DNA from 2 places in the Pantoea sp. X-Soil-ISGK-421 genome. Region 1 is predicted to be linked to the other one. Evidence: predicted binding sites of a transcription regulator. Region 1 holds the regulator's gene; the other holds the start of a gene.
What was found. The regulator PhoB, encoded in region 1, activates phosphate uptake and scavenging genes when phosphate is short. The targets are predictions, from matches to a motif close to CTGTCATAAAACTGNCNNAT.

Region 1 (16,324 bases):
TCTTCCGTACCCGGTGAAACGCCACCGGCAGGCCAGATCAGCACGGCGACGCCAAGCACAATCAGCGCCAAAATTTTCAGCGGAGCAAGGAAGTGGCCCACGGTATCCAGCAGTTTGCCTGGATAGAGCGAGATGCCGATCACCAGCGCGAAGTAAATCAGGCTGTAGATCAACAGCGGCAGCGCGCCATCGCCGGTCAGCGGTGCAATGCCGACGGCAAAGGAGACGGTAGCGGTACGCGGCGTGGCAAACAGCGGCCCAACCGCCAGGTAGCAAACCGTCGCCAGCAGCAAACCGGCGGCTTTACCAATCGGTGAGCTCAGCGCATCAATGCCGCCGCCCACGCGCGCCAGCGCGATGACGGTGATCACCGGTAAGCCGACAGCGGTAATCAGGAAGCCGAATGCCGCCACCCAAACGTGTTCGCCAGACTGAATTCCCACCATCGGTGGGAAGATGATATTTCCTGCGCCAACGAACAGGGCAAACGTCATAAAGCCCAGCGCCAGGATATCCTTGGAGGTTAAACGGTGTGTCATAAACTTCTGTACTGCCTGTAGCTGATGTTGCGGTGGAAGTTGGGTTCGTGTTGTCCTCTGGATGCGCTAAAACAAAGCCTTATCAGGCAAGACCAGCGTGATATGCGGTCTAAAACGCTAAAGCGCAGGTGATTTAAACTACTTTTCTTCTGTTCGCAGAGGGATAAATCGACAACGGCGCAAATTAGAACGTTTATAGCGAAGAAAGGCAATACGGGATCGGAAAACCAGAAGGATATAACAAGATAGCGGGATAAAGCAGTGAATCACGGTGGAATAGCGGGAAAACACCCCAGATGATTTGCTAAAACTTTCCTCAGTACGGGAGATTTCTTTGCATAAATCGGCCTTGAGATGCACAAAAGGCGCGATTTACGCGCCTGTTTGTTCAGGTTTACAGCATTACCAGACCGTTCTTGCTATCTCGACCACCAGACGAATCTTCTGCCACTGTTGCTCTTCGTTCAGGCTGTTGCCCTCTTCGGTAGACGCAAAGCCACACTGCGGGCTGAGGCAGATTTGGTTGAGGCTAACAAACTGCGACGCTTCCTGCAGACGCGCTTTCACCTGTGCCGCATCTTCCAGCTCACCGGTTTTGGTGGTGATCAGGCCCAGTACGACCTGCTGATGGCCTGGCTTAAGGAAGCGCAGCGGCTCGAAGCCCCCCGAACGTTCATTGTCGTACTCAAGGTAGAAGGCATCGATATTCACGCCACCAAACAGCACTTCGGCTATCGGCTCATAGCCACCTTCGGAGATCCACGTCGAGCGGAAGTTGCCGCGACACACATGCAGACCAACGGTCAGATCTTCCGGCTTGCCTTCCAGCGCGCTGTTTAGCACTTCAGCATAGATGCGCGCCAGTTCCTGTGGATCTTCGCCACGTTCGCGGATCTGCTGTTGCTGGTCAGTTGAGCACAGGTATGCCCACACGGTGTCATCCAGCTGCAGATAACGGCAGCCCGCGTCGTAAAACGCTTTGATGGCATCTTTGTAGGTCTGCGCCAGATCGGCGAAGTACTCTTTGAGGTCGGGATAAACCGTAGCATCGATCACCTTACGGCCACCGCGGAAGTGCAACACGCTTGGGCTTGGAATGGTCATTTTGGCAACCGCATCGCCCGCCACGCTTTGCAGGAAGCGGAAGTGATCCAGCATCGGGTGTTGAGGATTAAAGGCCACTTTACCGGTGACTTTCACGCCGTGCGCTTTGGTCTGCACGCCGTTGAACTGAATGCCCTGCTCCGCTTCGAACAGCTCTACGCCGTGCAGATCGCCGAAGAAATCGAAGTGCCACCAGGCGCGACGGAATTCACCATCGGTAACGATCTGCAGGCCGTTGGCACGCTGCTGCTCCACAACGTGACGGATTTCGCGATCTTCAACCTGGCGCAATTGATCGGCACTGATTTCGCCATTGGCAAACTGCACACGCGCCTGCTTGATGGCTGCGGGACGCAGAAAACTGCCGACGGTATCGGCACGGAACGGATTATGACGTGGCATCTTCTCTCCTGGCTGAGCGCATAGTTGCGTCAGGGTATAATTTCGCTGAGTTATATCAGCCATCTGGACGGCTATATGTCTAAGAAGAATGCCACGCTGTTACACATTCGGCAACGGAAGAAAATTCAGGTCACATGAAACTATTTCATGTTCAGATGCACGTTCTTCAATTTCCCTCAATTGCCGCGCGTGCTTGTGACATCTGGCTATCCGACAATGGCAGATAACCGGCTTCACTCACCCGACGTTGACCCTGCGGCGACAAGACCTGATGCAGAAACGCATTGACCAGCGGCGGCAGCGGTTTACCCGGCGCTTTATTGACATAGATATAGAGCGGACGCGACCACGGATAGCGGCCGCTGCGAATGGATTCGGCATCCGGCGTCACGCTGTCGCCGTTTGCCGTGACGACCGGCAGCATTTTCACCCCGCTGAGATGAAAGCCAAAACTGGCATAACCAATGCTGTTAGGCGTGGCGGCAACGGCTTGTACCACCGCCGCAGAACCGGGAAATTCGGCAACGTTAGCGCGAAAATCCCCTTTGCACAGCGCCTGCTGCTTGAAAAAGCCCCACGTTCCCGAAGCCGAGTTGCGGCCATAACGTTGAATGCTGCGCGTGGCCCAGCGGCTGTCGCTCAGGCCGAGATCGCCCCAACGTTGCGGCACTTGCCGCCCGCCACACAGGCGGGTAATGGAGAACAGCGCGTCGAGCTGTTGCGGCGCAATGCGCGGCAACGGGTTATCCTGATTGACCACTACCACCAGCGCATCCATCGCCACCGGCACGGCCAGCGGCGGGTAGCCGTAGCGCGCGGTAAAGAGTTGACGTTCATCGATTTGCATCGGGCGGCTCATCGCGCCCAGTTGAGCAGCACCCGCCGCCAGCGCGGTCGGTGCGGTTGAAGATCCCGCCGCCTGCACCTGAACGTTCACGCCCGGCGACTGACGGCTAAAATCCTCGCCCCACAAGGTCATCAGGTAGCCAAGCGTGTCCGATCCGACGCTGCTCAGATTGCCGGTCAGCATGGTTTGTTGGCCATGTGCTAAAGCAGAGCAAAGCAGCATGCAGGAGAGCAACAGCGATTTCATGAGCGGTTCCGCAATTCAATAAGGGCTCTATTCTGTCGCGGCGCGATTTAACGCGCAATAAATTGCGTCATGGCAATCAGTGAGGCACGAAAAGGTCGCCATGAATGGCGTAATGCTGGTCAGTTAAGAGATGAAAACCCCAACTACCTGGCGCACACCTTGTAGCGGCGCAATTTATTGCGCGATAAATCGCGCCGCTACGGAATGTGCGGTAATTAATACGGCGCTTAACTGATCGGCATTACGCCATGAAGGGCGACTCTACGTTTACGGAGCTGGGTTTTCGTAGGGTGCGCATTTATGCGCACCTGAATGCATAGGCAATAAATTGACTCACTCGGTGTTAACGCGCTCTTGAGCCACGTTAGCCACAATCAACCGCTGCGGCAGAAGAAAGCTGAAACAGGTTTCCTGATGCGGCACGCTGGTGATTTCCAGCCGCGCGTTATGATGGCCCAGCGCATGTTTCACAATCGCCAGCCCCAAACCGCTGCCGCCAGTAGCGCGCGAACGCGCTTTATCCACACGGTAGAAACGCTCGGTGAGGCGTGGCAGATGCTGCTCGCTGATGCCCGGCCCGTCATCGCACACCTTAAACTGCGCACCTTGCTTGGTACGCAACCAGCTGATGTCGATGCGCGTGCCTTCCGGCGTATGATTCACCGCGTTGTAGACCAGATTGGAAATGGCGCTACGCAGCTGCTCGTCATTGCCGAACACTTTAAGGTGCGGATCGGTGTGGAAATGGATGGTATGACGTCCCTGACTCAGCGTTTCCGCTTCACGCTGCAACAGCAGCAGCATGCCAGGCACATCCACTGTCTCTTTCAGATCGATGGCCGGAGCCGCTTCAATCCGCGATAAGGTCAGCAGCTGTTTTACCAGGCTGTCCATGCGTCGCGTCTGCTCTTGCATGGTATGCAATGCCTTGCTGCGCGTGCGCTCGTTCATTACCGAGTCGTCCATCATTTCCAGATAACCTTGCAGCACCGTTAGCGGCGTACGCAGTTCATGGCTGACGTTAGCAAAGAAGTTACGTCGCGCGCCTTCCAGCTGGTGCATTTGGGTGACATCACGCGCCACCATCAGCCACTGCCCTTCGCTGTATGGCATCACGCGGAATTCCATATGATGCTGATTATTGAGGATCTGCGTCAGCGGCATGTCGAACTTGCGCTGGCGGATATAACGGGAAAATTCAGGATAACGCAGCAAATTGAGGATGTTCTGGCCGTTATCCTCCGGCCAACGCAAGCCAAGATGCTGTTGCGCCAAACCATTGCACCAGAAAATGGTGCCCTCTTCGGTGGTCAGTACCACGGCATCCGGCAGCGATTCTGCACCGCTGCGGAAACGTTTGATCAGATTACCCAGCTCACGCCGACGCCGCCGGTTGCGCAGCTGCATCTGATACAGACCATAGAACAGCGGTTCCCAACTGCCGCGTCCGGTGGGCGGCGTCATTGAACGATCGACCCACAGCCAGTGTGACAAACGCATCAGATTTCTGAAATGCCACAACATCACGCCGCTCACCGCAATCAGCAGCAGCCACGGCAGATAGCCGAACAACAGACCCAACACCAGCGCAGGTAAACAGACCAGCGCCAGCTCGGTCAAAAGTCTCTTCCAGGAGAGTCGTTCCAGCACGGTAAAAACTCCGTTTACGTTTAGTAGCGGGCTGAGAAACGATACCCTGTTCCGCGAACGGTTTGAACCATGCGATCGTGGCCGGTCAGTTCCAGCGCTTTACGTAAACGGCGAATATGCACATCGACGGTGCGATCTTCGACATACACATTGGTGCCCCACACGTGGTTCAGCAGCTGTTCGCGGCTGTAAACGCGTTCCGGATGCGTCATAAAGAAGTGCAGCAGTTTGTATTCGGTCGGTCCCATCTCCAGCGGCGTGGTTTCCGACATCACGCGGTGCGATGACGGATCGAGGCTCAGCCCCTGCATCTCAATCACCTCTTCCACCGCCATCGGCGAAATACGGCGCATCACCGCTTTGATACGCGCCATCAGCTCTTTTGGCGAAAACGGCTTGGTAATATAGTCATCCGCCCCCACTTCCAGACCGCGCACGCGATCTTCTTCTTCACCGCGCGCCGTCAGCATCATCACCGGAATGTCGCGCGTCATGGCTTCACGCTTCAAATGCTTAATAAACTGGATACCGCTGCCGCCGGGCAACATCCAGTCCAGCAGAATTAAATCAGGCCAGGGTTCGATCAGCTTACCAATCGCGCTGTCATAATCTTCCGCCTCAATAGGCTGGTAATCATTCTGTTCCAGCACGAAACATAACATTTCACGGATGGGAGCTTCGTCTTCCACAACCAAAATGCGCTTAGCCATTGTAACTCCTGCTAGTGTGACACCGTGTCACTGGGATTTGCGGCGTCATTATGCGTCAGTTTTGTGACACTTTTATGAAAAACACTGCCTTAAGATAGATAGATAAAAAACGGAAATGTCACAATAAAAATCTGCTTTTTTTCTTTGTGATCTTAAGTGGTTATAATTCGCCTTCGCTAAACTCAGCACGGAGCAAACATGCGCATCATTCACACCGCTGACTGGCATCTCGGCCAGTTCTTTTACAGCAAAAGTCGCGCCCGGGAACACCAGGCGTTTCTTGACTGGTTGCTGGATCAGATTGTGCAGCATCAGGTGGATGCGCTCATCGTCGCGGGCGATCTGTTTGATACCGGCTCGCCACCGAGCTACGCGCGCGAAATGTTTAACCGTTTTGTGGTGGCGCTGCAGCCGAGCGGCTGTCAACTGGTGGTGCTGGCGGGCAATCACGATTCGGTGGCGACGCTGAATGAATCGCGCGAGCTGCTGGCCTGCCTGAATACCCAGGTGATCACCAGCGCCACACCACAAGGCGAACAGCAGGTGTTAACGCTCACGCAGCGCGATGGCGCGCCGGGTGCGCTGCTGTGCGCCATTCCTTATCTGCGTCCACGCGATATCCTGCGCAGTCAGGCCGGACAATCGGGGCGCGAGAAGCAGATTTCGCTGCTGGAAGCGATCGAGCAGCATTATCAGCACTGCTATGCTGCCGCGCTGGCGCAGCGCGAGGCGCTGGACAGCACGCTGCCGATCATCGCCACCGGCCATCTCACCACTGTCGGCGTGACAAAAAGCGATTCGGTGCGCGACATCTATATCGGCACGCTGGATGCGTTTCCGGCGCAGGCGTTTCCACCCGCGGATTACATCGCGCTCGGTCACATCCATCGCGCGCAGCGCATCGCCAACAGCGAGCATATTCGCTATAGCGGCTCGCCGATTCCGCTCAGTTTTGATGAACTCGGCCGTGAGAAAAGCGTCTTCTTGCTGACGTTCAGCACCACGCTGGAGACGGTCACGCCGCTGACCATTCCGCACTTCCAGCCGATGCAGATGCTGAAAGGCTCAATGGCGGAGATCGAACATCAGCTGGCGCAGTTCCGCGAAAGCGCCAGCGAACAGCCCACGTGGCTGGATATTGAGATCACCACGCAGGAATATCTCAGCGATCTGCAACGCCGTATTGAAGCACTGACCGAAAAACTGCCGGTTGAAGTACTGCTGGTGCGCCGCAGCCGGGAGCAGCGGCAGCGCAGCCTGGAACGGCTGGAGAACGAAACTCTGAGCGAATTAAAAGTGGAAGAGGTCTTTGCCCGCCGCCTGGCGCAGGAAGATCAGCTGGATGCAGAGCAGGCCGAGCAACTCACGCAGCTGTTCCGCACCACCCTCGCGGCGCTGGAGAATCCATCTGCATGAAAATTTTGACGCTACGCTTTAAAAACCTCAATGCACTGCGCGGCGAATGGTTTATCGATTTCCGCCGTGAGCCTTTTGCCAGCAACGGATTATTTGCCATTACCGGCGCCACCGGCGCGGGCAAAACCACCTTGCTTGATGCCATTTGTCTGGCGCTCTATCACCAGACGCCGCGCCTCGGCACGCTGTCGCAAACGCAGAATGAGCTGATCACGCGAGACACCGCCGAGTGTCTGGCCGAAGTGGAGTTTGAGATCAAAGGGGAAGCCTGGCGCGCCTTTTGGAGCCAGAACCGCGCGCGCGGCCTGGCCGACGGCAAGCTACAGGTGCCGCGCGTCGAGCTGGCACGCGTAGCCGATAATCAAATCATCGCCGATAAAGTCGGCGACAAACTGAAAGCAATTGAAACCCTGTCGGGACTCGACTTCGCCCGCTTTACCCGCTCGATGATGCTGTCGCAGGGCCAGTTTGCCGCCTTTCTGAATGCCAAACCCGGCGAACGCGCCGAGCTGCTGGAAGAGCTAACCGGCACCGAAATTTACGGACAAATCTCGGTGCAGATTTACGAGCGCTGGCGCACCGCGCGTGGCGAACTGGAGACGCTGCGCGCCCGCGCCGGCGGCATGTCGCTGCTCGATGAAGCGCGCCGCTCAGAACTGACGCAGCAGTTGGCGGATCTGAGTGTGCAGGAGAAAGCCCTCAGCGAACAGCTAACGCTGGCGCAACAACAGCAACAATGGCTGATGCAGCAACAGCAGCTAATGCAGGAACAGCAGCAGGCGGAACAGACGCTGCTTGCCGCGCAACAGGCCTGGCAGCAGGCCGATGGCGATCGTCAGCGGCTGGCGCGGGCCGAACCGGCAGAAAAACTGCGTGAGAAGCTACAACAGCGCGAACAGTTGCAAAGCGATCGTCGCACGCTGGAACAGCAATCACAGCAGCGACAGGCGCAACAGCAGCAGGCCAAAAGCGCGCTGCAACAGCACGAAAGCCACTATCAGGCAGCGCAGCAGGCACGCGAGCAGGCGTTACAGCAACAGCAGCAGCTAGAAACGCTGCTGACCGAGCAGGTTATCCCGCTCGATCAACGCATCACCACCCTGTCACAGCAGTTGGATGAGCAACAGCGGCTGCATGTGCAGCAGCAACAGGCGCTGCAAACCAGCCAAACCGCGCTCAGCAAGCAACAGCAGGTAAGTGAACATTTACAACAGCAGCTGGCGCAGCAGCAGGAATTCCGCTCCCGAGAAGCTGCAGTGGCCCATTGGGGCGCTGAACTGACCCGCTGGCAGGCGGAGATCGCCCGACTGGATGAACGCGAACAGACGCTAAAACAGTTGATTGCGCAGCAACAGCAGCAGCGCAACCAACTGGAGCAGCATCAACAGGCGCAGACCCAGCGTGAACAGGCGGCGCAACCCTTGCAGCAAGCCGAAGCGCAGGCCGCGCAGCAGCGGCTGCAAGCGGAGCAAGCACTGACTTCGCTTGAGTCTGAAGTCGCCAGTCCGCAGCTGCGTGCTGCCTTGACGCAACATCAAGCGCAGCGTGCTGCGCGGCAGCAGCTCAGCCTGCTCGCCGCGCAGTGGCGCTCGCTACAGCCGCAGCGGGTGCAGCGTCAGCAGAAACTGGCGCAGTTACAGCAGGAACATCAGGAAGCTGAACAGGCGTTGCAGGTATTGCGCGAAGCCTACAAGCGGGAACATCAGGCGCTGCTTGATGTGCGCAAAATCTGCGAGCTGGAGCGCACTATCGCCCAGCTGGCTGATGAGCGCGCGAAACTGCAGCCGGATCAGCCCTGCCCGCTGTGCGGCTCGTGCCAGCATCCGGCTATCGCGCAATATCAGCAGCTTGAGCCAGGCGCCAATCAGCAGCGTCTGGCCGAGCTGGAAACGCGCGTGGCGCAGCTGAAAGAGTCCGGCACCGCCAAAGGCGAGCAGCAAAAATTGTCGCTGCAACAGCAGCAGTCGCTGCAGCAGGAAATCAGCGAATACGACCAGCAGCTCACAACGGTGAACACCCAGTGGCAAGCGCTGTGCGGTGAGCTGGCACTTACCTGCACACTGGAGCAACAGGATGACTTTGCGCAGTGGCAGCAACAGCAGGATGCGCAGGAACAGACACAGCAGCAGCAGCTACAGGTGCGGGAAAACGCCGCACGTGCGGTACAGCAGGCAAAAGACGCCCATCTGCAACAGCAGCAACGGTGGCAACAGCATCAAAATCAGCAGCAGCTGGCGCAGCAGCAGATCATCAGTACGCAGCAGACACTGGATGAAATCATCCAACGCGAAGCCACTGAACGCAGCGCCATGCAGCAACTGGCGCAGCAGCTGGAACAACAATTGTCGCAGCATCAGCTCAGCCTGCCACAAGCGGCAGCGCGGGAAGGCTGGATCAACGCGCTGCAGCAGCGTTGGACTTCATGGCAGGAAAATGAGCGTTTATACAGCGAGTTGCAGCCACAGCTGGCAAAAGCAGAGAGTGAACGCAGCAGCTTGCAGCAGAATTTGGCGCGTGAACAGCAGCGGCTTGATGAGCTGCAGCACTCGCTCAACGCTCTGCAACAGCAGCATCAACAGCAGCAGCAGCAGCGTCAGCAGTTGTTTGGCGATCGTCGGGTGGCGGAAGCACGTCAACAGCAACACGCCGCGCTACAGCAGTGTGAGCAGGCGCTGGCGCAACAATTAGAGCAGTGGCAACAGGCACAAAGCTTGCTGCACAGCCTGAATGGGCAATGTGAGCAAATTGCTGCGCAGCAACACACGTTGAGTGAACGCGTCGCTGCCGCAGAAAATGCCTTCCTTGCCGCGCTGCAGCAAAGTGATTTTGCTGATGAATCGGCACTGCGCGCCGCCCTGCTCGATGAGCGCGAGGTGCAGCAACTCCGCCAGCAGTTGCAGACGCTGGATCAACAGCGCCAGCAGCAACTTACCCTGAGTGAACAGCTTACGCAGCGCGGCATAATGCATCAGCAGCAGCGCCCGGCGGATCTCAGTGATGAAGTCGCCGCCCACATCCAGCACCAGCTGGAACAGCTACGCGTGACCCTGCGTGACAATGCGCGTCAACAGGGCGAGGCACAGCAGCAGTTGCACAGCGATGCGCAACGGCGTCAACAGCAGCAGTCGTTGCTGACGCAAATCGCTACTGATGAAGTGGAGCTGGCGCAGTTGAGCCGCCTGAACGATCTGGTTGGATCGGCCAAAGGCGATAAATTCCGCCGCTTCGCGCAAGGCCTGACGCTCGATCATCTGGTGTGGCTGGCGAACCGTCAGCTCGATCGTCTGCACGGTCGCTACCTGCTGCAACGCCGCGTCAGTGAAGAGCTGGAACTGGAAGTGGTTGATACCTGGCAGGCGGATGCCACGCGCGACACCCGTACGCTGTCGGGCGGTGAGAGCTTCCTTGTCAGCCTGGCGCTGGCGTTAGCGCTGTCGGATTTAGTCAGCCATAAAACGCGCATCGAATCATTATTCCTCGACGAAGGCTTCGGCACGCTGGATGCCGAGACGCTGGATACCGCCTTGGATGCGCTCGACGCCCTGAACGCCAGCGGCAAAACCATTGGCGTGATCAGTCATGTGGAAGCGATGAAAGAGCGTATTCCGGTGCAGATCCGGGTGCGTAAGATGAATGGATTAGGCTACAGCAAACTGGAGTTGCCGGGCGAGTAAAAAACCAGGTCGCCAAAAATGGCGACCCTACGTAGGGTGCGCATTCATGCGCACCGGGTTTTACCTTACTGTCGCCAACTTATAACGCGGGCCGACCAGTAAACCGCCCTGCTCGTTTTGCGCTAATAAACGGGCGCTGGTGACACCGGCGATAGTGTGCGCCTTATCGGACACGTTGCTGGAAATCTGCTTAATCGCAGCGGAGACCAACATGCCGATAATGCCGCCGTTATTGTTGTTGCCGTCTTCCGCGTCGCTGGCGGTGGCAATCCCCTGCCACAGCTCTTTACCGCTGCGCAAATCCACCAGGCGTGCCGTTGCCGACACCTTGGTCACGCTCTGAATGACCTGATAACTGCTGCCGTAATCGGTTACAGAAATGTACAACGCGCTGTCGGCGTGGAAAATATCGTGCAGGCGCTGCGGGCTAACGGCCTGGATTTCATGGCCATTGGTTAATCCGTTCTGCTGGAAGGTTTCATCTACCACCGCCACCGGGAACACGTAATAGCCTGCTTCGGCCAGTGGACGCGTCACCAAAGAGGTGAAGCTGTTGGCCGCATTCACATCGGGCGCACGGTTATCCGCCGGTAGCACCAGAATAGATGCCGGTTTGCTGGCGCGGAAGGCGCTGTAGTCATACGGCTTTTTGTGCGCACAACCGGTCAGCAGCAGTGCGGCGAGCACACCACAAGCAGCAATGATTTTTTTCACTGGGCAACTCCTTGTTTTTTCTTCATCAGAAAGTCCATGTACGGGGCCGATTCCGGGAACAGCTGTTTCTCGGTGGCAAACTGGCCGAAGGCTTTATCGGTATCACCGTTTTTGGCGTACAGCAGCCCCAATTGCGCGTGCAGGCCTGGCGCCACTGGCTTGTTAACCGCTTTGGCTTTTTCGATATCCAGATTCAGTGCCTCAATCTGCTTTTGCGGATCGCTGTCATTTTTGTAGTAGCTGTAGATCTGCTGCTGATAATCGCCCCAGTAGTAGATGGGCTCCGGCCCTTTCGGTGCGCAGCCCGCCAGCACGCCGGCGGCGAACAGCGCCGCACTCAGTTGCAACAATTTCATGCTCAATATCCTTATTTCGCCGGACGCCATGCGCCGCTGTTAATGCCATCGACTAAGTGATCCACCGCTTCACGGATCGCCAGATCCATCACTTTGCCATTCAGCGTCGAGTCATAGCTGGCCGTACCGCCAAACCCGATAACCTCACGCGCCGACAGCTTGAATTCGCCCGCGCCCTGCGCGCTGTACACCACTTCTGAGGTGGTAACATCAACCACATTCAGGTTCACTTTGGCGTAGGCGATTTGGTTCTTACCGCGTCCCAAAATGCCCCACAGCTGCTGATCGCCCACTTCTTTACGGCCAAATTCGGTGATATCGCCGGTGATGATGTAGGTGGCGCCTTTAATGTTTTGCTGGCTCTTCTTAAAGCCCGCTTCCTGCTGCAACTCTTTCAGGTTGCTGCGATCCAGCACGTTGAAGCGATTGGTCTGCTGCAGATGGGTGACCAAAATGGTTTTCGACTGATTGCCAAGACGATCAACGCCGTCGGAGAAGATGCCGTTCATGTACGACGAGCGGTTATCAAACTGGCCGACCGCAATCGGGCTGCGTACGCCTTGGTACGCGGGCTGGCTGGCCGCGCGTACTTGTGGCGCTTCAATAGCACGTGACGATTCGGTGGCGCAACCGCTGAGCACCGAAACGCTTAACAAGGAGAGTGCCGCAAGGGCATATTTTTTCTGCATTTCTAATCCATGAATCAAAAGGAGATAAAGCCGCGAAGTGGCGGCAAATTCTGGTTCTGCCGACAGTCAGAGTAATGCCATAGCATTGATTGAATCGGTCTGTAGACTGTCGGCATTGAGGGAGAGGAACTTTAGTGAAAAGACAGGCATATTAATGAATTTAATTAATCGAATGACGGGATTATTGGGCGGGTTAATGATTGCTTTCGCGCTCAGCGCTTGCCAGCATCCTCAGCCAAAGCAACAGGATAGCATCGCCAATCTCTGTCAGCCGCAGCGCGCGCCGGGTAGCGCATCGTGTAAATGGGCTGATGAAATGCAGCATCAGCTCAACCAACATTTCCGTGATGCCCGGCGTTATGCGGGTCAGCAATGTCTGGTGCGACTCGAATGGCAAAGCAGCGGGCGCTACGCGGTGACGCAGACGCAAGGCGATGAAACGCTGTGCCTGCGCGCCTGGCAATTGATTGGTCAAAACAAAGATTTACCGCCGCCGCCGGATACTAGCCAGCCAGCGTGGTTCGGTTTTGCCCCGGCGACGCCGATCCATCCTGACGCCACTGGCGCGGGCTAATACCAAACCAGCGACGGAACGCACGAGAAAAGGCGCTGACTTCGGAATAGCCGAGCAGCAGCGCCAATTCTGAGATCGGCAGCTGCTTTTGTTGCAAATAGTGAGTCGCCATCTCGCAGCGCACCTTGTCGACCAGCGCCGTGAAACTGATGCCCTCTTCACGCAGCCGCCGTTGCAGCGACCAGCTCGACAGCCCCATTTTATCGGCAATCTCCTCCAGCACCGGCTCGCCTTGCATTAGCGACAGATTGACCTGCGAACGCGCCTGTTCCACCACGCTTTGCAGGCTGGCACAACTGTTGAGACGGCGAATGGCATCCTGCATCACCATCAGCAACATCGGATCCTGTTCTGGCATCGTGCGCAGCAGATCGCGTTTTGGGATCAGTAATGAATTGAAGGGTTGATCGAACCACACTGGCGCATCAAAGACTTTGCAGTGCTCGTGCCACTGCTCCGGGCGCGGGTGTTCAAAATGCACTTCGCGCGGCGCCCAGTGCTTGCCGGCAACATGGCGGATCAGGTTGAGGAACATGCCGAGCGTCAGCTCAGCATCCTGACGTCGTGAGAGAATCGCACCGTGGCGCACCTGATAATCGAGCCGCCAGCACTCGCCTTTATCCACCAGCCGCGTCAGCGTATCGTGCTGATGCCATGGAAACGCATTCACCACGTTGTGCAGCGCCTGCTCCAGCGTGGGCGAACAGAGCCCGATATACCCAATCAAGCCTAATGACTGCGGTTTGAACTGCTTGCCGTAATGCAAACCGAAGTTATCAAAACCGGAATGGCGCGCCGCTTCTTCCATCACGCGGCAGTAGTTCACCAAACCCAGACTCAGCGTGGGGCTTGCCAGCAGTTCGGCGTTGATGCCACTAATGCCAAAGATACGGTCAACATCGCCGCCTTTGTCAGTGATAAAGCCGCTGAGTCCGGTGGCCGCCGCTGCCAAAACGCCGCGGTTACTGGCGTCGACGGTTAAGGCGCTAAAGGCTTCGGTGGGTGTCATCAGAGATTGCATTGGAACCTCACAAGGTGGCGCGAAGGGAACGGATTGAGGATTCCAGCAATTTTCGTACCAGGCGGATGATCTGCGGGTTTTATTGCCAGGTCGCCATGAATGGCGACCCTACGTTTACAGAGCTGGGTTTTCGTAGGGTGCGCATTCATGCGCACCTTGGTACCAACGTCGGCATTACGCCATGAATGGCGACCTCGATTGCGCCGTGACAGCGCAAAGCTGCTCACTGCTGGTGCATCAAACGCCAACCGGCAGCTGATTGGTTTCCAGGTAACGTCGGCACAGCCGCACCGAATGGTCAGCCCAGCGCGGTCCAAGACTCAGCGCCATTTCCGTATCCGCATGCGATCCCATCCACGCCGTCATCTGAATACGCCGCTGGATCAATAACGTCGGCACCAGCGCCATCTCTTCATCGCTGATATGCGCCACTTTTTCGTAACCGAGGATCCAGTTATCGACCCATTCGGCGGCGCGTGGATGATGCTCCACGAAACTGATCGCCGCAGCCAGATCGTGCAGATACCAGCCCAGTCCGCAGTCATCAAAATCGATCACCCGCGTTTCACCTTTGTGCAGCAACAGATTGGTCAGGCGCAGATCGGCGTGGATCAAACCATAACGATCCGCACCTTTACCAAAGCCTTGCAGCTCCTGCCCCACACGCGTCACCGCTTCGGTAACGATGCTGTGATCGGCCGGATTGAGGTTCGGCGCATCCTGCCAGCGTCCCCAATGACTATGATCGCTGACCATGGTGTGATGATCCCAAATGATGCGCTGGAAACCCGCCGGTTTCTGCCAGCTGCGGCTGTGCTGATGCAGGCGCGCAGTGATGTGGCCGAGCTGTTGGAAAGCTTTGGGATCAACGTCGGTGGTGGGCATTTCACCTTCGATCCAGTGGAACAGCACCGCATAACGCTCTGCGCTGTTCGCCATCGGCAGCGTCAACACGCTTTCGCCATCGCTGGCCGGGATCGCCTGCGGCACCATGATGCCGATGTCACGCAGCGCATCCAGCCACAGCAGCTCGCTTTGGATGTCCGCTTTGCTGTGGTAGTTAGGGCGATGCAGGCGCAGCGCATAGCGTTTGCCCGCCGCCTGCAACAGAAAGGTGGCATTTTCCGAGCGGCATAGCAGCTTCAGCTCGCCACGCAGCGCGGCGGGATAACAGGCCAGCGCCTGATGCGCCAGCAGGGTGATTTCAGCATCGGTTAAGCTATCGGATTGTTCGGCACTCATTCATCAGTCTCCAGCATCAAGCACGTGTTATCAGCATGGGATGACGTCGTCCTGACTGCTTGACCGCAGACAACCCAAAGTTGACCGCAGCGTGCATCTGGCACTTTTCTTGCCTCAGAGTTGACCGTGGAGGACAAAACTCACTGCGCCCGCGTCAAGTTTTCCCGCGCCAGGCCACGGCATTATCACTTCACTGTAGCGTAAAGATAAAAAAGCGCGGTGAAGCTGCCGCACCAACAATGACGACGGGGAGAAGATGATGACGAATAAGCTCAAACCCACGCTGGGCACCCTGCATTTGTGGGGCATCGCGGTTGGACTGGTGATTTCCGGTGAATATTTTGGCTGGAGTTATGGCTGGGGCGTGGCGGGCACGCTGGGATTTTTGATCACCACCGCAATGATCGCCACCCTGTATACCTGCTTCATTTTTAGCTTTACCGAACTGACCACCGCGATTCCCCATGCCGGTGGCCCATTTGCTTATAGCCGCCGCGCGTTCGGTGAAACCGGTGGTTTGATTGCCGGCCTGGCCACGCTGATTGAGTTCGTGTTCGCCCCACCCGCTATTGCGATGGCGATTGGTGCCTACCTCAACGTGCAATATCCCGATCTCAATCCGAAAACCGCTGCGGTGGGTGCCTACATCGTGTTTATGACGCTGAACATTCTCGGCGTAAAGCTGGCGGCGATGTTCGAATTGGTGGTCACGGTGCTGGCGGTTCTGGAGCTATTGGTGTTTATGGGCGTGGTGTCGCCGGGCTTCAGCCTCGCCAACTTTGCCGCCAACGGCTGGGCGGGCAGCGATCACTTTGGCATGCCGGCAATGTCGGGCATCTTCGCCGCCATTCCCTTCGCCATCTGGTTCTTCCTCGCGATTGAAGGCGCTGCGATGGCGGCGGAAGAGGCCAAAGACCCGAAACGCACCATTCCCAAAGCCTATATCACCGGCATTTTGACGCTGGTGGTGCTGGCGATTGGCGTGATGTTGCTGGCGGGCGGTGCAGGTGACTGGCGCAAGCTGTCAGATATCAACGATCCTTTGCCACAGGCGATGAAGATGATCGTGGGTGAAAACTCTAACTGGATGCATATGCTGGTGTGGATTGGCCTGTTTGGTCTGATTGCCAGCTTCCACGG
Region 2 (16,324 bases), 1.4 Mb from region 1:
CCACTGGCGCGCCATCGCCAGCCTTACCCGCCAACTGTCCTGCGCTGGCATGCTGCTCGCTTTATCCGGAATGTTGTCGCCATAGAAAATCAGAATCGGAATTTTGGTCAGCGCCATGAACTTGTCCAGCGCCACCGGCTCGCCTTTTAGCGTATCGAACGCGCTGGGCATCGGTGCCGGCAATTCGTTTTCGGGAAACACAAAGCCGCTGCCCGGTTCAAAGGCGACAATGGCTTTAACCTTGCTGTTTTTCATCGCGGTATACCAGCCAGGCCCGCCGCCCTGTGAATGGGTAAACAGAATGGCGGGACCGCTTTTGTCGATAACGGCGGACATCGCATCGGAGATGACGTTGACGTCAAACGGCCCGGTATTGGGCGTCATTTGGCGGAAATATTGGTTCAGCGCGTCTTTATCCTGAGAGAACTGTACGCCTTTAAAGAAGGTGGGCCATACGCCAAGGCGGAATTGGTTAAACCACATCTGTTCATCCGGTTTCGGCGTGACAGTGGTTGCTACCGTGCTACGACCAGCCGCACCCCGGCGCGGTTGATCAACCAGATAGGTGGCAAATCCGCGACGCAGGAAAATATTTTGAAAACCTTCGCGCCCATCCGGGGTACTTTCCCAGGTGCGCGAGAACTGTCCGGCACCATGCAGCATCACGATGGGATATTTATGCGGATGTTGCGGAATCTGATAAAACACCGCCGCGTGGTCGCCATGATAGGTTTGGCCCGCTGCATCCAGCGGTTTTTTGGCATCAAATTGTCCCGGCGCTGTCACCACCGTACCGCCCGCAGCGAAGCTGCCTTGTGCCTGAATCACTAACGGTTCGGCGTGGCTGGTAGCGATAAACCCCGCCACCAGCAAACCTACACCCCAGATTTTTACCGATCTCTTCACACGCTTTCCCTCTTTTATGTTTGTGTATTAGCTGTCAACCGTCGCTAACCATTGGGTGACGGTCTCGGTGGTTCTTCTCTCCTGATCGCACTCCAGCACCAGCGGTTTTTCTCGTTGCGCCGCCGCGGCCAGCGTAGCGAGAATCGCTTCACTGTCGCCGATGCCGTAACCACCGTGGGTAATAAACGGAATGATGCGTTTATTACGGCAATCATGGCTGCTGAGAAACGATTGCACCACCGGCGGCACCGTGGTGCCCCAAACCGGAAAGCCCAGATAAATCGTCTGGTAGCGTTCAAAGTCCGCAACGCTGTTTTTTAACGCCGGTTTCACCTGCCGATCGCGCTGATTTTTCGCCAGCTCAACCGTTTGAAAATAGTCATCGGGATAGGCCACTGCCGGTTCAATTGCAAAAATATCGCTGTTGAGTTGACGATGAATAACACCTGCCAGTACCCGCGTATTGCCACTGCGGGAGAAATACACCACCAGCGTCGCGCGGTTATTTTGCCCAGGCACGGTGTTAGCCAACGCCGGCTTAAGCACGGCAGCGGAAAACGCCGCGCCCGCCAGCGCGCTGAGTAGTACTCTGCGGTTAGCATCATGCGCATCTGACATGACTTCGCTCCTCTGACATGAAATCTATGGCGTATCTTGCGCCGCGTGCAGTGCGGCTTCCGCGCGCGCAGCGGCCTGCTCTTCCCCGCTGGCACGTAAAATTTGCACCAGATGCTGCAGCTGCCCGCGCGTCAACCCTACCCGCAAACTGGCACGGGTATGCGATAGCAGCTGCGCTTCAATACCCGGCGTGGCGGCTAAGGCACCTACCGTCGCCAGTTCGCGGCTTTGCCAGTCAAGGTTGTCACGGGCAAAAATATCGCCAAACAGGTGGCTTTGCAGGAACTGGTTGATCACCGGCGCAAAATCAAACAGCGGTCCTTGTACTGGCGCGCCAGAAATTTTGGTTTGGTTAGCGGTGCCGAGCTGACGCAGCGCATCCCCCACCGGAATGGGCTGCACAGGCTCTTTGCCCGGTTGATCCTTAATGCCGCGCTGCTTACGCGCTTCTGTCACTTTCATCAACGCGCTCAGCGCATTGAGACTGCGCGGAAATCCGGTATAGGCATACAGCTGCACCAGAATTTCTTTGGCTTCACTGACCGTCAAGCCAGCATCCAGCCCCTGATTCAGCGCGGCATCCAGTTTTTCCATATTGCTGGTTGCCATAAATACCGCCATCAGAGGAATGGCTTGTTGTCGTGCGGAGAGGGTTTCGGACTGATTCGATGACTCGTTCATTGCAGGTGTTACTCCCTGGTGAGTTGCAGCATAGGTAGTCAGGTTACCGGCAAAAAGCATGAGTAGGGCGAAGGTGAAGGACTTAATCGGCACGGTATTGTTCATCAGTCACTTTCTCCAGCCAGGTCACACTTTTGCCATCCACTCTGCCGGTCACCGCAAGGTGCGTCATGGCACTGTTGGCACTCGCGCCGTGCCAGTGCTTGACGCCCGGCGGGCACGACACCACATCGCCAACGCGAATAGTGCGCACCGGCTGCCCCTCCTGCTGGGTTAACCCTACGCCGGAGGTGACAATCAGGCGCTGTCCGGCGGGATGGGTGTGCCAGGCCGATCGCGCACCCGGTTCGAAGGTGACATAAGCAGCCGAAGCATTGATCTGTTCATCCGCCACAAACAGCGGATCAACGCGTACCTGGCCGGTAAAATTTTGCGCCGGACCCGAAAGTGCCGGTTGGCTGCCGGCCGGTGTAATCTTTACTACCGGCTCGGCAGCAAAAGATGAGAAAGCAAGGGGCAGCAATAGCCCCAGAAAGCCCGATTTTGCTGTCATGCAATGCGTCCTTTATTTATTGAACGTGGATGCTGCGAGGCATCGATTCTAACGAGGCGCAGATGTCGTCATGCTGACGGGTTGCTGACAATGTTGTCAGTTTTGATCGCTGCGACATCGCGAGCGGCAGCTGACAGCGATTTACGTTCAGGCGTTAAGGCAAAGGTCAGCCCAAAGGTATTCATTCCACCTTCACTGCGCGCGAACACATCACCGCGATGCATGATGGCGACCGCGCGCACAATCGATAACCCCAGCCCGTGATGGGTGGTACTTTTGGCGCGCGCAGAATCAACCCGGTAAAAACGTTCAAACAGTCGATGCAGATGTTCGGGCGCGATGGCGGCGCCGGGATTTGTGACCGCAACCACTGCCTGACCGGCGTTTTCACTGAAGTTAACGCTAATGGTGCTGTGCGGTGCCGCATGTCGCGCACTGTTCTCCAGCAGATTCGCCAGCGAACGGTGGAATAAGCGACGGTCGATATGCACCCACACGTCGCCGTCGATCTGCAATTTCAACTGTTTTTCGGCGAATGAGGGTTCAACATATTCGGCGGTTTTCACTGTCTCGGCGCGCAGGGAAACGCGCGTCAGCTGTGAAGCATGTTCCCCGGCATGCGCATGCGACAGGAAGAGCATGTCGTTGACGATAGAGGTCATGCGTTCCAGCTCTTCGAGGTTGGAACCGAGTAGATCCTCCAACTCCGCCGGCGAGCGGCGGCGCGCCAGCCCGAGCTGCGTCTGACCAATCAAATTGGTGAGCGGCGTGCGCAATTCATGTGCGACATCAGCATTGAAACTCTCCAGCTGCCGCCAGGCAATCGCCTGCCGCTCTAGCACACCATTAAAGGCAGCAGCCAGCGGCTGCAGCTCATCCGGTAACCTGCAGGTGTCCAGTCGCTGAGTATGATCGCCCGGTGCCAGCTGATGCGCCTGCTGGCTCAGTGCACCAACCGGACGCAAACCAATACGGGATACGGCATAGCCCAGTAGCGCCACGATAAATACGCCGATGGACGAAACGATCAGTAAGGTACGCGTGAAAGCATCAAGCGTACCCATATAGGGCGTTGAGTCGATGGCCACCACGTAGCGCAACGCGGGTCGCTCACCGCGAGCCGCAAGGGTTTTGACCAGCAAGAACAGTGAGCAGGCGGCATCCGTTGCGCCTGGCACTTTATTAAACCCTTCCTGCAAGGAAGCCCAATTCACGCCCAACGGCGGCGCGCCACCGAGGCTAAAACGCGCATCATCGCTCAAAATCCAGTAACGCACGCGTTCGCCTTCGGCGCTGGTTAAATCGGTAAATTTACGGGCCAACGTCGCCCAGCCATCGTCTGAGGTGCGCGCCGTGATCCACGGACTCATTAAGGATTCCCGAAACAGCAGTTCGTTATGCATCTGCTTTTGCAACGAGTCATGCAGTGAAGCGCGCAGAAGCAAGCCGATGGTCGAAACGATCAGCACAATACTCAGCACGAACATCAGTGCGAGACGTATGGAAATGGAACGTTTAATCATGGTGAGGCTCCCGCACTTCCAGCACGTAACCCATGCCGCGCACAGTGTGCAGCAGCTTAATCGTAAAAGGTGCATCAATCTTGGCGCGTAACCGTTTGATGGCCACCTCAACCACGTTAGCATCGCTGTCGAAATTCATGTCCCACACCTGCTCGGCGATCATCATCTTCGACAATATTTCCCCCTGATGCCGCGCCAGCAGGCTGAGCAGTGCGAACTCTTTAGCCGTCAGCTCAAGCCGAATACCGTGGCGAAACACCCGACGGGCCAGCAGATCGAGATGCAAATCATGGATTTGCAGTTGCGTGATGTCGGCACCATCGCTGATGCGACGGCGCACCAGCGCCTGAATGCGCGCCACCAGCTCAATTAGCGAAAAGGGTTTGGGCAGATAATCATCCGCCCCCAGGCGCAGCCCTTTTACCCGCTCATCCACCGAGCCGCGCGCCGAGAGCATCAGCACCGGCGTCTGTTTACTGCTACGAATCCCTTCAAGCACGCGGTAACCGTCAATGCCTGGCAGCATCACATCAAGAATCACCGCGTCATAATCGAACTCCAGCGCAAAGTGCAGGCCTTCTGCGCCGTCAGCTGAGACATCAACGGTAAAACCCGATTCACCCAACGCCCGGCTCAGGTAAGTGGAGGTCTTCTCTTCGTCTTCAACCAACAATAAGCGCATCGCGGGGCTTCCTTATGTCAACCTTTAAACGGTATTTTGCCGGCAGCTCACCAACAGTAAGCTGACAATTTGCTGACAGCGCTGTCAGCCAACGCCCCGGTGAAACTGACAGGGTTGTTATCTTGTGGTCATGATGCTGACAGCCCGGGCGCCTTAAGCTCACCCGACGATATCACTCTCGCGAGCCCACTTTGCAGGCCGCGACTTTTCTCCGGGAGCGAAGATGAAACTCACTGCTATCCATGCCCTGCTGATCGCGGCAATGTCCGTAAGCGTTCAGGCCGCTAACCACCAGCAGAACCCTTTCACGCTGGTTTATCACGGCGCCATCACGCAAAACGTAGCGGGCAAAGTCAACATCCATCCGGTGAAGTATGATTTGCACGGGCTACAAATTGCCGCCAACGTCTATACGCCCGCCAATTACGACCCGGCGAAGCACTATCCGGCCATCGTGGTCGCTCATCCTAACGGCGGTGTGAAAGAGCAAGTTGCCGGCCTCTACGCGCAGCGTCTTGCCGAGCACGGTTACATCACCATCACTGCCGATGCCGCCTATCAAGGTGCCAGTGGCGGCATGCCGCGCAGCGTAGATAAACCGGCTAACCGTATCGAAGATATTCACGGCATGGCGGATTACCTTAGTCGCTATCCCGGCGTTGATGCGAAACGCATCGGTTTACTGGGTATCTGCGGTGGCGGCGGTTATGCCCTCAAAGCCGCGCAGACCGATAAACGTTTTAAAGCGTTGGCCACACTGAGCATGTTTGATTCCGGCCTGGTGCGACGTAACGGCTATCAGGATTCACAGCTCGCGACGATTCAGGATCGCCTGCGGGCAGCAACCGAGGCACGCAGTAAAGAAGCCACCACCGGTGAAGTCACCTATTCCGGCGATGCCAATCTGACAGATGAGCAGATTGCTAAACTGCCGTTCGATCTCTATCGCCAGGGCTACGAGTACTATTGGAAAACCCATGCACATCCAAATTCAACCTTCCGCTACACCACCAGCAGCCTGCTGGATTTGATGCGCTTTGACGCTCAAAGCAACATGGACCTGATTAATCAGCCGGTGCTGATGATGGCGGGCAGCAAAGCGGATTCGCTCTACATGACGCAAAGTGCGTTTAGTAAAGCCACCGGCACCACCAACAAAAAGCTGTATCTGATTGAAGGCGCAACGCATATCGAGACGTACTGGGTACCGCGTTATGTCGATCAGGCGATGGGCCAGCTCGATCCGTTCTTCGACCAAAACATTTAACCGTGAGATTTTACCGTGGCGGCGCTGAGCGCCATCACCGCGCTTGCCACGGTAAACAGCGCGATAATCCACGCCATGGTCCAGGGCGTGCCATCGCTGAGTAGCGCCAGCAACAACGATGAAATAATGCCGCTGCCATATTGCAGCGAGCCGATGAGCGCTGAGGCGGAACCCGCCATATTGGGCACGGTATCCATGGCGGCGGCCGTGGAGGTTGCGGCGATAATGCCGTTCATCGAGAAGAACACAAACACCGGTAGAATAATCATCAGGATGCCACCGAAGGCCAGTTTGGCGCTCAGCGCCACTATTAACGCGGCGAAGGTGGCCGTGATCACCGCTACTTTGAGCAGGGATTCCAGCGGATAGCGGTGCACCAAACGTCGGTTCACCATGCTGACCGCCATCAAACCCACCACGTTCACCGCAAACAGCCAGCCATAATGTTGCGCATCGATGCCGAAATAAGAGATATAGACGAAAGGCGAGCCGGTAATGAAGGCGTAAGCCGCCACGTAGTAGAACGCCACGCACAGCGTAAAGCGCATGAAATGGCGATTTTTCAGCAGAGCAAGATAGTTGCTAAACGCACCGGCTAGCGACGCTTTTATCCGCTTGTCTGCCGGTAAGGTTTCGGGCAACCAGCACATCAAAATAAGCATCACGCCGCCGATAACCGCCAGCAGCCAGAAGACGGCGTGCCAGGATGTCACGCGGATCATCTGACCGCCCAGCAGCGGCCCGGCAATCGGTGCAATCGCCATAACCACCATCAGCGTGGAGAGCATCTGCGCAGCGCGGGTGCGGGCAAAGAGATCGCGGATCATCGCGCGCGCCAGCATCGGCCCAGTACAGGCACCCAGCGCCTGAAACACCCGCCAGAACACAATCTGCGTGATATCGCTGGAAAGGGCACAGCCGACAGAGCCGATCACAAACAGCACCAATCCGATAAACAGCGGCACTTTGCGGCCAAAATGGTCGCTGATCGGTCCCCAGATGAGCTGGGCAATACAGAAGCCGATGAGAAATCCGGTAATGGTGAGTTCCGCATCGCCGTGCAGCTCGCGCGCCATAATCGGCATGGCGGGCAGATAGATATCGGTGGATAACGAGGTGATCGCCATCAACGCACTGAGAATGAGGATAAACGGCAAACCGCTCGATTTGACGGTGAAGGATTGAGAACGCGTTGAGGCGTGATCCATGTTGAATTCCAGAGAGATCGAATACGGTCATAGTAGCGGAAGGGATGGTGAAGATAATGGCCTGAAAGAGGATTGGCTCTATGAATAGGATTCATTAATTAGCGGTCGCCATGAATGGCGACCCTACGATGTTGTAGGGTGCGCATTCATGCGCACCTGGGTGAATCGTATCAGGAACCCAACGTCAACTTCCTTTGCGGATGCGACGCGGGCAACCGGCTCTCTTTGCCGAAAATCTTCTCGCGCAGCGTGCCGTCTTTATAGGCCTTTTGCGCCAGACCGCGCTTCTGCAACACCGGCACCACGTGCTCGACCCATTCATCCCACCAGCCGAGCGTGGTGACCGGCACCACGTTAAAGCCATCAACACCGGCATCTGCAAATTGCTGCACGCGATCGGCAATCTGCTCGGGTGTACCGGCAAAACGGCCCGGCAGCAACGCGTGCTGGATCAGGTATTCACGCCACGTCAGCACGCGGCCCTGGCCGTAATCCGCATCTACCGCAATACGGAATTTGGAGCGCATATGCTGGCTGAACTCCTCGCGACGGCTGAGCTCAGTCAGCGGCGTGTCGGGATCGATATTGGCCAGATCGATGCCGGAACCGCCGCTGTAGAACCCTTGCAGCGCGTTGATATCGATATTGTCGAACAGATATTGCTGCTTACGTTTCGCCTCCTCTTCCGTCGACCCGATTACGGTGGAGAGCATCACCAGCTTCTTCAAATCCTCCGGCTGGCGCCCAAAATCCACCACATCCTGATTGAGAATGGCGATATCTTTACGCGCGGTGTCCGGCGTTTGTGACGGCAGGAAAGTGACCTCGGCATTGCGGGCGGCAAAGCGGCGGCCGGCATCCGAGTTCCCCGCCTGGAAGAATACCGGGCTGCGCTGCGGCGACGGCTCTACAATGTGCGGCCCTTCTACCCGATAGCGCTTACCGACGTGATTAATCTTGTGGATTTTATCGGCATCAAAGAAGCGATTGGTGGCGGGATCGTGCAGCACCGCGCCCTCTTCCCATGACAGTTCCCACAGTTTGTACGCCACATCGAGGTACTCCTGCGCCCATTCGTAGCGCTCGTCGTGCGGCACAATGTCCTGATAACCGTAATTGCGGAAACCGTTGGAGAGATACGAGGTGACGATGTTCCAGCCAATGCGGCCGCGGGTGAACTCATCCAACGAGGAGATCTGGCGCGCAAACGAGAACGGATGCGCCTGAATCACGTTGCTGGTCACCACCAGTCCCAGATTCTCCGTGGCCAGTCCCAGCGCCGAGAGAATGGTGATCGGATCGGGCTCAGGGAACTGCGTACCGGCGCTGATGGTGGTTTTGCCATCGCCATATTCAATGTCATACACGCCCACCACATCGGCGATGAACAAAGTATCAAACAGCCCTTTTTCGAGGGTTTTCACCGTTTTCACATAGGCATCAAGCTGGTTGTAGTTGTACTGCACCTGACCTTCCGGCGTGCGCCAGTAACCGTGGCTGTGATGATTGGGGGTGAGATGCAAAAATCCGTTATAAATCAGTTCGCGTGACATGTTCGCTCCAATAGCAAAGTTAGGCAGTTTCCAGCGCGGCCAGGCGTGGCAACGCGGCAAGTAACGTTTGGGTATAGGGGTGGCGCGGGCGGTAGAACACCTCATCGGCGGTGCCCTGCTCAACCGCCTGGCCGTTTTGCATCACCAGCACGCGATCGCTCATGTGATGGATAACGCCAAGGTCGTGCGAGATAAACAGGTAGCTGACGCCAAGCTGCGCCTGCAGATCGCTAAGCAGATCAAGAATTTGCGCCTGAATAGTGACATCCAGCGCCGAGACGGCTTCATCAAGCACAATTATTTGCGGATGGGTGGCGATGGCGCGGGCAATCGCCACGCGCTGGCGCTGGCCGCCCGACATGCGCGCCGGCCATTGATTGAGATGTTCCGCGCCAAGTCCGACCGATTGCAGCAGGCTAATGGCGCGCTCTCGCGGTGTCTGCGTAGGCGCATGCCGATCCAGCGCAATCGCATCCAGCAGGAGATCGGCCACCCGCCAGCGTGGATCGAACGAGGAAAGCGGATCCTGATACACCACGGCAATCTGGCGGCGGATCGCGCGTTGATGGGCAGCGGACGCCCGGCTCCACGGCTGACCAGCAAATAGCACCTCGCCACTGTCCGGTGATTCCAGCGCCAGCGCGATACGTGACAAGGTGGTTTTACCCGAACCGGACTCGCCGACAATCCCCAGCGTTTCGCCGCGTTTCAAGGTAAAGGAAACGTCATCAACGGCGCTGTGCCCACGAAAACGCTTCACAATATGCCGCGCTTCCAGCAGCACTTCCGTTGATTTCGCCGCCGCTGGCGCAGGTTCACCGGACGCGTTCCCGGAAAGCCGTTGTCCTTTGGTGTGCTCGCTGGGAATCGCGTTGATCAATCCTTGGGTGTAAGGATGTTTCGGTTGCTGCAGCACCTGTTGTGCCGTGCCCGCTTCTACAATTACGCCACCCTGCATTACCAGAATCTGATCGGCAATTTTCGCCACCACCGCCAGATCGTGGCTAATCAGAATCACGCTGGTGCCGCGATCCAGCATCTGCCGCAACACCTCCAGCACCTGCGCCTGTACCGTCACATCCAGCGCGGTGGTCGGCTCATCGGCGATCAGCACATCCGGATGCAGCGCAATTGCCGAGGCAATCAATGCGCGCTGGCGCAGGCCGCCAGATAACTCGCCCGGTCGCTGGCGGGCGCGATAGGCCGCCTGTGGCACGCCGACTTCTTCTAGCAGCGCATGCACTTTCTGCTGGCGGCTGGCCGCGTTACCCCAGCCATGCAGCGCCAGCGCTTCAGCGATCTCTTTTCCTACCGGACGCAGTGGATCGAGCGACACCAGCGCATCCTGCAAAATGAACCCCACTTTGCTGCCGCGTACGCGTCGCCACCAGCCGTCGCTGCGCCCGAGCAGCGTCTCGCCGTGCAGGCTCAGCGTTTCAGCCTGTACGTGTAATCCGTCACCGGCTAATCCCACCAGCGAACGGGCGGTCACGCTTTTTCCCGATCCCGATTCGCCCACCAGCGCCAGACATTGGCCGCGAGGCAGCGTAAAGCTGACATTTTTCACAATATGGCGTGGTTGCCCACTTTCGCTGCTGGCCCAGATATTCAGGCCGCACACATCAATTACATTGCTGCTCATTAGCGCTTCTCTCCTTCTGCTCGCTGCTGGAGGTAGCGGCCAATTTGCGTAAACGACAGCGCCACCAACACAATTGCAATACCCGGCAGCACTTCCAGCCACCATGCAACGGTGACGTTAATTTTTCCCGCTTCAAGCAGCGCGCCCCACTCCGGCGACGGCGGCACCACGCCTAATCCAAGAAACGACAGACCCGACGCCCACACCACCGATTGCCCGATACCTAACGCCACCAGCGAGAACAGCGGCCGGAACACGTTGGGCGCGATGTGCTGGGTAAACAGCCGCTGCCACGGATGACCCAGCGCGCGCGCCGCTTCGACATAACCGGATTGCTTCACCTGCAACGCCTGCGCGCGCACCAGCCGCGCATAGCCCGGCGCGGTACCAATGCCGACCGAGATCAGCAAACTGCTGGCGGACGGCCCGAGTAAGGCAACAAACAGCAGCGCTAGCAGCAAGGTGGGAAACGCCAGCAGGATTTCCAGCAGGCGATTGACCGGTTCCGCCAGCCAGCGCGGCCCGAGCGCGGCGCTAAAGCCGAGTACAATCGCACCCAACAGCGCGATCGCCATCGCACCGATACCAATCAGCAACGACTGACGCGTGCCCCAGATAATGCGGCTGTACAGATCGCGTCCGATGTCATCGGTGCCGAGCCAGTTGGTCCACGATGGCGCTTGCAGGGCGCGATAGAGATCGGTGCTGAAGGGATCGTGGGTCGCCAGTACGCCAGGCGCGATCGCCGCGATAATAAAGAACAGCGCCACAATGCCGGAGAGCAGCACCGAAAGTGGCCATTGCCAGCGGGCGCGCGTTGCTTGCGGACCGGCGTACTCCGTGAGATGAGTTGTCATGCGCGACCTCGCAGGCGGGGATCGACGATCAGATAAATCAGGTCAACCACCAGGTTAATAACGATGTAGAGGAAACTAATCAGAATCACGATGCCGGAAACCAAGGCAAAGTCCTTGTTGCTCACGGCATTGACCAGCACATTGCCGAGCCCCGGTCGGGCGAACACCGCTTCTACCAACACCGCGCCGGACAGCAAATTGCCCATCGCCCAGCCGCTCAGCGTGATGGCGGGAATCAAGGCATGGCGTAACACATGGCGCAGTCGCACACCGGCTAAACTCATGCCGCGCGCCCGCGCCGACAGCACAAACGGCTGCTGCATACTGCGTTCGAATTCTCCGCGAATCGCGTGACCAAGAAAGCCGGCCAGCGGAATCGCCAGCGTGATGGCGGGCAGCACAGTGCCGAGTACGCTGGTGCCGCCGACCACCGGGAACCAGCGCAGGCCGATGGCGAAAACGATCAACAGCAGAATGCCAATCCAGTACTGCGGCAATCCGGCCATGATGGTTTCCACCGCCGAGCCAAACGCCGCCAGACGACGATTGCGCCCGGCGGTAAGCAGCGTCCAGGGAATGGCGATGATCCACGCCAGCAGCAGAGCGGCTATCGCCAGCGTAAAGGTCGGCAGCAGCTGCTCGGCGATGATGTGCACCACCGGGCGCTGCAACTCAAATGAGAAGCCAAAATCAGCGTGCAGCAGCTGCCAGAGGTAGTGCAGATACTGTTCGGCGATCGGCTTATCGAAACCGTATTGCGCATTGATGGGCGCCAGTTCTGCCGGCGTGCGTTCAATCACCTGCCCCGACGTGATGTTCAGCAGGATGGTGGCGCGATCGCCGGGCAGCACCGACAACACCAAAAAGGTCACGGTGATGCTGCCCCACAATACAAACAGCGCGGAGGCGAGGCGGACGCAGCCGCAGCGTAACAGCGTCACGCTGCGGCTGCGCGGTGCGGCCCGCGCCTCAACCCGGCTGGCGCGGCTCTGCGGCGCGGACGTTAATTCACTCATGGCTTCTCCTGCACGAAGTACGCATCGTTAAAGTTCAGCAATCCATTGCCCTGATCCTGCCAAAGCCCGCGGATGTTATGGGCGATGGCGATGTTGTAGGTGAAGTTGTAGCCGCCGATGGCAATCGCCTGATCGTCAAACCACTTTTGCAGCACGTCGAACTTCTGCTGGCGCCGCTGGGGATCGGGCTCGCGCTGTGCATCAAGGATTTGCGCTTCCACTTCGGGATGATTGAAAAAGCTGGTGTTGTTGCCGTTGAAGGCGCCGTTCAGCGCGTGGTTGTAGACGATGTCGAGGATGTTGGGCGACGGCCACACCCAGTAACCAAAGCTGATTTCTTTGTCCGCCGGACGCGAACGCGCCCCGGCAAAACCTTCGGTTTGCGTCAGCGGGATCAGTTCCAGCTTGATGCCGACGCGTTTGACCTGATCCTGCACCGCCTGCAGCATCAGCGCGCCTTCCTGGTCGATAATCGCCTGGATAAACGGCAAGCGCGCATCCAGCGTTTTGCCGTCTTTAGTGCGATAGCCTTGCGCATCACGCCCGGTCCAGCCCGCGTCATCCAGCAACTGATTGGCTTTGGCGATATTGAGTGAATAGCGGTCATCAACATTGAGATAAAGCGGCGTACTTTTACTCAGCGAACCGTTGCCCTCATACGGCACCGCGCCTTTGAACACGGTTTTGACGATCTGCTTGCGATCCAGCGCGTAAGCAAACGCCTGGCGTACTCGCTGGTCGGTAAACGGCCCGCGCTGCACGTTAAAGGAGAACGCCTGCGGCCGCCCGGTGGCGACATAAGAAAGCGTTTGATAGTGCTGTTGCAGCGCCTGCCACTGCGCCGACGGCGGTTGATAAATGACATCCGCACCGCCGCTGACCAGCGCGCCCCAGCGCGTGGTAGCATCCGGTACGAACTTCCACTCCAGATGCTTAATATACGCCGGGCCGTTGTGGTGCGCGTTTGGCGGTGCCCAGCGATAATCGTCGTTGCGCACAAAGCTGATGCCATCGCCGCGTACCCAACGCGCCACTTTCCACGGTCCGGTGCCGACCGGGCGTAAGCACTTCTGCTCGCTGCTGTTATGCGCCAGCGAATCGGGTGACTGAAATCCGTAATGACCATTTGCCAGCACGTTATAGATTTCAGGATTCGGCTCCGATAAATGCAGCGCCACGGTATATTCATCGACCTTGGTAAATCCCGTCATATAAGTAAAACCGTGCCAGCCTATGCCTTTTTGCCACGCCGGATAATTAGCAATAACCGCATCGGCATTAAACATATCGCCATCGGTAAATTTAACGTCGTGACGTAAATGAAAAGTAATGGTTTTACGATCGGCGGATTCACGCCAGCTGGCAGCCAGCCACGGACGAATCTGTCCGTTGTCATAACTCACCAGATAATCAAAAACCTGACGCGATAAATAGGCTTGCTGCACCCAGCCGCCCCACAAGCACGGCGGTTCCTGTTCATGCAGATAAACCAGTGTGCCGTCGCTATAACGGGGCGACGCGGTTTGCGCGCTGACGCTTAAGGGCAACGCACAACCTATTGTCGCCAATATCGGTATAAATAACCGCTGAAGAGGCTGATATTTCATTTCGCTACATTTCCCCGGCTAAAGGCCAATAACAGATTTCGCGTGAATCTATTCCGCTTGAAATTATATTTTCTGGAAATTAATGGGTAATTTTCGGAGTAGCGTTTGAATAGAGCACAGATATAAAGCGCGGCAAATAACAATTGTGGCAGTCAATATGCAGAACTGAATTATTTGTTCCATATAGTGAAATAACCGCTGATTAGTTATTTGACGAAATAGCTTACGCAGAAAAAGCATTAAATCGCGCCCAATGGCGATGACATAGTAATGAACAAATTACTATGCTGGAGAGACGCGTCATGTCGCACATCGAATCAGGCTGGGGCGCTGGCCCCTCATCCCGTTATGAACAGCTGGCGGAGCGTTTCCGCCCTGTGTTCCAGAAAATACGTACAGGTGCGATTGCGCGTGAGCTGCAGCGTCAACTGCCGCTGGAGCAAATTGCGTGGTTAAAACAGAGCGGTTTTACCGCGCTGCGCGTGCCGGAGAGCCATGGCGGCCTGGGGGCAACGCTGCCTGAATTGTTTGCGCTGCTGATTGAGCTCGGTGAGGCGGATTCCAATCTGGTGCAGTCGATTCGCGGCCATCTCGGCTTTGTGGAAAACGTACTCAACAGCGGCAGCAGCCATTTTCGTGATCAGTGGCTGACGCGGCTTGGACGCGGTGACATCGTGGGCCCCGCATGGAGTGAGACCGGTGATGCGCGCCAGTCTGAATTCTCCACGCGCATTGAGCGCAGCGGCGAATCCTGGCGGCTCAATGGCCGCAAGTTTTATACCACCGGTTCGCTCTATTCCGACTGGATTGATATCGGCATCTCCGATGAAAATGGCAAAGGCGTCTCAGTAACGGTTTCGCGCACCGCGGAGGGCGTGACGGTGCTGGATGACTGGAACGGCTTTGGCCAAATCCTGACCGCCAGCGGCACGGCGATGTTTGCCAACGTGGCGATCGCCGCCGATGACATCAATGAAGAGATTCATTTCAGATATTCACCCGCGTTTTATCAGCTGATTCATCTGGCGACGCTGGCCGGCATTGGCCGCGCGCAAAGCGGTGAAGTGGCACAGCAGGTCGCCGCACGTACGCGTACTTACAGCAACGGTAATGCGCCGCGTGCCGCGCAGGACGCGCAGATTTTACAGGTGGTGGGACGCCTGCGCGGTGCAGCCTACAGCAGCGGCGCTATAGTGCTGCACGCCGCCAGCGCGGTGCAACGCGCGTTTGATGCGCACCTGAGCGGCAATCAGGAACAGGAACATCAGGCGGTGGCGATGGCCGAGCTGGAGGTGTCGCAGTCGCTGAATGTGGTGAGCGATCTGCTGCTCAATGCCAGCTCAACGCTGTTTGATGCGTTAGGTGCATCGGCCACGCTGAAGCCATTGGCGCTGGATCGCTTCTGGCGTAACGTGCGCACCCTTTCTTCGCATAATCCGCGCATCTACAAAGATCGCATCGTTGGCGATTTCGCGGTGAACGGCACCTTGCCGCCCGAGCAGTGGCGCATTGGTGTGGCGGATAAATCGGCTACCTAAGCGTAAGGTCGCCATTTATGGCGACCTGGTGCGCATTAATGCGCACCCTACAGGTTGTACATGCTGCTCACGCATGCGACACTTTGGCTTATTTCGCTAAAGTGTCTTTTTTACGCCATGAAAAACTTTCTTATTATTGTGCCCGACGGCGGCATGCTGTTTGAATCAGCGGGTATCGCCGATATTCTGATGCGCGCCAATCAGCATCTGCCGGTTGGCACAGAACAGCAACGCTATCGCGTTAGCCTCGCCACCACCCAATCGCATCAGGTGATCCACGGCCAATCCGGCCTTAACTTGTTGGCCGATATCAAACTGGCAGACCTCGATCCGCGCACCGCCTGGGACACCATTATGATTACCGGCCGTGGCGACAGCGCCGATGAAGGCAATATGGTGGTCGATTTCATCAAGCTGGCGGCACCCCAAGCGCGCCGCGTAGTTTCGGTGTGTGGCGGCGCGCTGTTGCTGGCCGAAGCCGGCCTGCTGGATGGCCGCCGCGCCACCACGCACTGGCGCTTGCTCGATACCCTGCAAACGCGCTATCCGCAGATTCAGGTGGCAGGTGGCCCGCTGTTTATTCAGGATGGCCCGATCTGGACTTCCGGCGGCGTCAGCTCGGGTTTTGATCTGACGCTGGCGCTGGTGGAAGAGGATTTCGGCTTCAGCGTGG

Region 2: AC6I8K_RS11200 (heavy metal response regulator transcription factor) is a predicted target of PhoB. The motif match lies at 5,023-5,042, and genes of this name have one in related genera.

What each region holds. Positions count from the first base shown of each region.
Region 1 covers NZ_AP035979.1:981,454-997,777, reverse strand. The annotation lists gene brnQ (branched-chain amino acid transport system II carrier protein) at 1-539, opposite strand, end outside; gene AC6I8K_RS04475 (cobalamin-independent methionine synthase II family protein) at 942-2,045, opposite strand; gene AC6I8K_RS04470 (PstS family phosphate ABC transporter substrate-binding protein) at 2,212-3,138, opposite strand; gene phoR (phosphate regulon sensor histidine kinase PhoR) at 3,472-4,788, opposite strand; gene phoB (phosphate response regulator transcription factor PhoB) at 4,809-5,498, opposite strand; gene sbcD (exonuclease subunit SbcD) at 5,697-6,914, shown strand; gene AC6I8K_RS04450 (SbcC/MukB-like Walker B domain-containing protein) at 6,911-10,588, shown strand; gene AC6I8K_RS04445 (DUF799 domain-containing protein) at 10,649-11,302, opposite strand; gene AC6I8K_RS04440 (DUF4810 domain-containing protein) at 11,299-11,658, opposite strand; gene AC6I8K_RS04435 (CsgG/HfaB family protein) at 11,670-12,347, opposite strand; gene AC6I8K_RS04430 (cell envelope integrity TolA family protein) at 12,502-12,921, shown strand; gene qhpR (AraC-like transcriptional regulator QhpR) at 12,851-13,942, opposite strand; gene AC6I8K_RS04420 (phosphotransferase enzyme family protein) at 14,180-15,184, opposite strand; gene eat (ethanolamine permease) at 15,444-16,324, shown strand, end outside.
Region 2 covers NZ_AP035979.1:2,390,942-2,407,265, forward strand. The annotation lists gene AC6I8K_RS11175 (alpha/beta hydrolase) at 1-888, opposite strand, end outside; gene AC6I8K_RS11180 (flavodoxin) at 934-1,524, opposite strand; gene AC6I8K_RS11185 (carboxymuconolactone decarboxylase family protein) at 1,549-2,310, opposite strand; gene AC6I8K_RS11190 ((R)-mandelonitrile lyase) at 2,288-2,758, opposite strand; gene AC6I8K_RS11195 (heavy metal sensor histidine kinase) at 2,827-4,281, opposite strand; gene AC6I8K_RS11200 (heavy metal response regulator transcription factor) at 4,274-4,963, opposite strand; gene AC6I8K_RS11205 (alpha/beta hydrolase) at 5,187-6,230, shown strand; gene AC6I8K_RS11210 (multidrug effflux MFS transporter) at 6,227-7,438, opposite strand; gene AC6I8K_RS11215 (NtaA/DmoA family FMN-dependent monooxygenase) at 7,609-8,991, opposite strand; gene AC6I8K_RS11220 (dipeptide ABC transporter ATP-binding protein) at 9,011-10,633, opposite strand; gene AC6I8K_RS11225 (ABC transporter permease) at 10,633-11,490, opposite strand; gene AC6I8K_RS11230 (ABC transporter permease) at 11,487-12,506, opposite strand; gene AC6I8K_RS11235 (ABC transporter substrate-binding protein) at 12,503-14,113, opposite strand; gene AC6I8K_RS11240 (acyl-CoA dehydrogenase family protein) at 14,416-15,651, shown strand; gene AC6I8K_RS11245 (GlxA family transcriptional regulator) at 15,769-16,324, shown strand, end outside.